One region of the Brakhagea baltica genome, then DNA from elsewhere that is predicted to be linked to it. Evidence: riboswitches for the same ligand, from Rfam matches in the RefSeq annotation. Region 1 holds a riboswitch; the other holds the start of a gene.
What was found. A riboswitch is a leader RNA that binds a small molecule or an ion and turns the genes downstream of it on or off. The one in region 1 is predicted to bind cobalamin.

Region 1 (2,399 bases):
CGGGCTGCTATTGCCAGCGGTTCAGGCAATTCGCGAAGCAGCCAGGCGTATGCAATGCGTGAACAACCTAAAACAGATTGGGCTCGCGATTCACAACTATCATGGTAGCTATCGTAGGTTTCCAGTAGGGGGTGCTGGAGCAGTAAGCCTTACCAATCCCACCGTACGGGCACGGTGGAGAGCGAGCTGGGGAGCTGCCTCGCTACCTTACATCGAGCAATTGCCCCTCTATATGGAGATCGACGTCGGCGTACCGTACATCGATCCAGTGAATCACTCGGGTGGAGCCAAGCTTGTTTCAACCTATCTATGCCCGTCAGCCACACAAACAGAACTTTATCGACCCAATGGAGACGATCTCAGTTCCAGTGTGTTGTTCGGCAGAACGGACTACGGCGGCAACTACGGCGAAAGATCGATGCGATGTTTTCCACGAAGGAATTGCCAGAACAACTATTCCGATTTGGGAATCCAAGATGGAGTCGGTCGAGGCGTGATGCTTTTTGGACATGAAAAGCAGATCAGCGTAACGGATATCCTCGACGGAAGCTCACAAACAATCGTCATTGGCGAAGCCCCCGAGGGGAGGCACTCGATATGGATTGGTCACAAAAATGTCTTCGACCAAAGTTCTCCACTGAATGCAAAGGTCAAGCTCGGATCCCATTGGGATTCGTGCGCCCCACCTTTCAAAAGTCGCCGTGGAGATTTTTGTGATTTTGGGCAGGAGTTTCATAGCTACCATCGAGGTGGTGCGAATTTCTTGATGGCCGATGGTGCAGCTCGCTTCGTGAACGAGCAAATCGATGTTGTTACGTTTGCTGCCTTACTCTCCCGCAAGGGAGGCGAGATCATCAGCGACTATTGAGGTTGCAAAGTAAACCACTGAGCGAAGGAATCGCATTGGCAAAGTTCACAGTGGTTCCGATTCTGCATTCTCGATTTTTGCCGTCTTGTTAGTTGACATGATTTACCAGACCGTTAAAGTACGCAGACCTGAGGTGATCCACGTTAGCAACTAACGGGATGAACAGGGAACTCCGGTGCGTCTCTTTTTAGAGACAATTCCGGGACGGTCCGGCCGCTGTGTGCTGCCTGCGATTTCGAAAGAATCGCAATCGTCGCTCCTTTCTAACGAATGAGCCATTGTCCTTCCGATTTGGTGCCTTTCGGCACCGTCGGAGCAAAAGGATGAGAAGGCTGTGAGCAGGCGATACGGCAGTGAGTCAGAAGACCTACCTCGGGTTAGACGATTTCGTGCTCTCTTGGATTGGAGCATTCGTCGCAGTTGCTTTTTCAACCATGCTCCCGAGAATGCTTCGCAAGTCGATCAGGCTGAGGGGATTCGGTAAAAGCTGCTGGAGTCTATATCACACTTACTTGGAACTGCTAGAATCGACTCCTTTGTCGTTTGGCTCGTGCGTTGACGCGAGTCTTCGGCGAGTTCGTGCGCAGATCGGGATTCAAGATGCGATCTCTGCTGGTTAATTTCGTTGTTGTGCCACTGCTCTGTTGTGGCTTGTTCCTCCCGTCCACCGCCACATTGCTCGTTCGCAGGCTGCGGCGACGGACTGCACGAGAAAGCAACGAAGGCCGTTAGTCATATTGCTTAGTTGGTTTCCGTAACGAGGGAACGTTTGTTGAATTTTTGTTTTTTAAACCTGAGGATTTAGTTCATGAGAGTTTTGTTTCTATTGTTGTTCGGCATTTCGAGTTTTTGGTCGCTGCCCCGCTGCCACGCAGACGTGCTTGTTGGTTTTGAAGAGTTAAGTTTATCCCAGAACAGTTTTTACAACGGTGCCGACGCGGCTGGTGGTTGGACGAGTGGCGGTGTCTTCTTTAACAACAGCTACAATCCAAACTGGGGCTCGTGGAGCGGATTCGCCTACAGCAATGTTGTGGACAAGACCACATCTGGATTCGGAAATCAATATGCGGCTTTTGCATCGGCAAATCCAGGAGCCGGCGCGAACGGCTCCTCAAATTATGCGGTCGCTTTTGGGGGGGCGAATTCATTCTTTAACATGCCCGAGAGTAGCCGACTCATTTCCATGTCGGTGACGAATACAACTTATACGGCATTGTCCATGCGAGACGGCGACTCGTTTTCCAAACAGTTCGGAGGTCTAACGGGTAACGATCCCGATTGGTTCCGTGTTACTTTTACGGGATTCTCGGACGTCAATGCAACTGGCAGTACGACGGGCAGCGTCGATTTCTATTTGGCGGATTTCCGGTTCGCTGACAACAGCTTGGATTACATTATCGACGAGTGGACCAATCTCAGTTTGACCTCCCTGGGAATCGTTCGATCTGTGAGACTCTCCTTTTCGTCTAGTGACGTGGGAGCTTGGGGCATGAACACTCCCGCTTATGTCGCACTCGATAATCTTCGTTTC
Region 2 (2,399 bases), 340 kb from region 1:
GCGGCAACTGGGGAAGAGTCCATCAAGGCGGGGAATCTTTACGAAGAATATTTAGGTTTCGTGGAGCCACCTCTACTCAAAGCCGTTCTCGAAAGCGTCGATGGCAACCGTTCCGCGGCGGCAGAAGTGCTTGGCATGCATCGCACCACGCTGCGCGAGCGACTGAGACGATATCAACTAGACTGAGGCTGATTACTTCAAATGGAAATGGATTTCTTGGAGGATTCCCACTGGAGCAAGCTCGTCGATTCTTAAGATTGCACCTAAAATGATACGGTAGCGTTTCTGTAGAAAGTGAAGCCTCGCACCAAGGAACACCGTATGCCGTCTCCTTTTCCTGGAATGAATCCGTACTTAGAACAGCCTTCGGTTTGGGAGGATTTTCACACCGCTTTCGCGGCGCAGATTCGAGACGTGCTCGCAGCCCAAGTTCGCCCGAACTTTATGGTCAAGCTGGAGGAACGAGTCTTTATTCACGAACCGTCCGGGGGGGAAAGACGCAAGCAGCTCGGCAGGCCGGATATCGCATTGCTGGAAGATGTCGATATAGAACGCCATGCGTTTGTCGAGATTCATGATCGTCAGAATCGAGAACTCGTGACCATGATCGAAATCTTTAGCCCATCCAATAAAAGGTACGGCCCGTACCGCGATCAGCATATCATGAAGCGAACCTCGTTGATGTTCAGTACTGCGTCGCTGGTAGAGATCGATCTGCTGCGAGGTGGCCCTAGGTTTCCACTGAACGATTTACCTCCGAGCGATTATTTTGTCGCGATCTATCGCAAGCCCCTGCTTCCCCAGGTGGAAGCGTGGCCGATTGGAATTAGAAACCAGCTACCTGTTATTCCCATTCCGCTCAAGGGTGAGTTTCCGGATGCGTCGCTGGATCTACAAGCGGTATTGCATCGAGTCTACGATGCCGCCGGTTACGAGGATTACATCTATGAGTCGAGCCCAGAGCCTCCGCTCGAGGGTCCTGACCTCGCCTGGGCTCAGTCGATACTAGGCACGAAAAATTCCGCGAGTTAAGGTACCGAGCTCCGACCACAAGGCACGAAAATGTTACTCATCAACGATGCGTGCGAGCAGGCGGTCTCCCGTACAAAAGGACTCGTTGCCTCGTCCACTACGAGAGGCTCCCGAATGCATTGGGAGGGGGTATAGGACCGCGACTCACCAGCATGAACGGGGGGATCGCCGTCAGGAATTGGAATCGTTTGACGAAGAGGCTTTGTTGGGTTAGTCTCTCGTTCAATGACTTAGGTTCTCGTGTCGCTTGTTGCGATCGGGATGAAAAGGGAAAACGGTGCAAATCCGTTGCGGGCCCGCCGCTGTAATCGGCTACGAAATTCGCAATCTGACCACTTCGGAATTCTTTTCAAGAATCCGAGGGAAGGTGCGAAAGACGGTAATGCCGAGAGCCAGAAGACCTGCCTAAATAGTCCAAACTGTTGACGAATCGTTCCTCGTGGACTGGGAACGGCAACGAGACAAGAGCTATGGCAAGATTGCCAACCGTGGGTCGATTATCTCGCCTCACGGGCCACCATGGGATGGTGAGCCAAGCAAGAAATTCTATGCCGATACACATTAGCTTGAGAACCATCACCTCCTTGGTTGCTTTTTGGCTGCTGTGTGGTCTTTTCGCAGGATGCGAGATGCCACTCACAGATTCGCAATCAAAAGACCCGCTAGACGACGCTGCGAAATCGTCCCTTCCGTCGGAGACTCAGAATCGGGTTTTTCGAGATCGGTTGGGCCGCAGTGTCTCAATACCGAATATTCCCAAAAGAATCGTATCTCTATCCCCCGCTACGACCGAATTGCTTTTTGCGTTGGATCTGGGGGGATCGCTTGTGGGGGCAACCCAGAGTTGCGATTACCCACCAGAGGCTTTGTCGATCCCCCGGATTGGAACTGGTCCGCTCGAAGGGATCAGTCGCGAAGCTATTGTTGCACAAAATCCTGACTTAATTCTCTGCAAAGCCGATACTCACGGCTCACTGACGGAGACATTCGAAGCCCTGAAGATCCCAATTCTTGGATTGGGGGCTGAGAATTTGCAAGAGCTTTACGATGAAACGATCCTCCTAGGCTCGATCATGAATCGAGCCACAGAGGCGGATGCGTTCGTTAGGAGTATGCAGGAAAGGCTACAAGCCATCGTGGCCAGGATTCCGAAATCGGAGCAACGTCCATCCCCAAAAGTCTTCTACGAAGTGTGGGATGAGCCACTCATGACAATCAATGGTGAGACCTTTATCGGTGAACTGTTAGAGATTGCTGGGGCCCAAAACATATTTGCCGATACGCCTATTCGGTATACGCGAATTAGTCTTGAGGAAGTCATCGCCAGGGATCCTGAGATCGTTTTATGCCCGACATCTCATGATCGC

Region 2: linked by a shared signal. The riboswitch ahead of SH449x_RS02655 (ABC transporter substrate-binding protein) and the one ahead of SH449x_RS04080 (hypothetical protein) in region 1 are both predicted to bind cobalamin.

Annotation. Positions count from the first base shown of each region.
Region 1 covers NZ_CP197409.1:1,023,950-1,026,348, reverse strand. Annotated here, with positions in the region: gene SH449x_RS04085 (DUF1559 family PulG-like putative transporter) at 1-868, shown strand, start outside; cobalamin riboswitch at 983-1,257, shown strand; gene SH449x_RS04080 (hypothetical protein) at 1,222-1,488, shown strand; gene SH449x_RS04075 (DUF4465 domain-containing protein) at 1,677-2,399, shown strand, end outside.
Region 2 covers NZ_CP197409.1:684,303-686,701, forward strand. Annotated here, with positions in the region: gene SH449x_RS02645 (sigma-54-dependent transcriptional regulator) at 1-186, shown strand, start outside; gene SH449x_RS02650 (DUF4058 family protein) at 322-1,032, shown strand; cobalamin riboswitch at 1,248-1,455, shown strand; gene SH449x_RS02655 (ABC transporter substrate-binding protein) at 1,581-2,399, shown strand, end outside.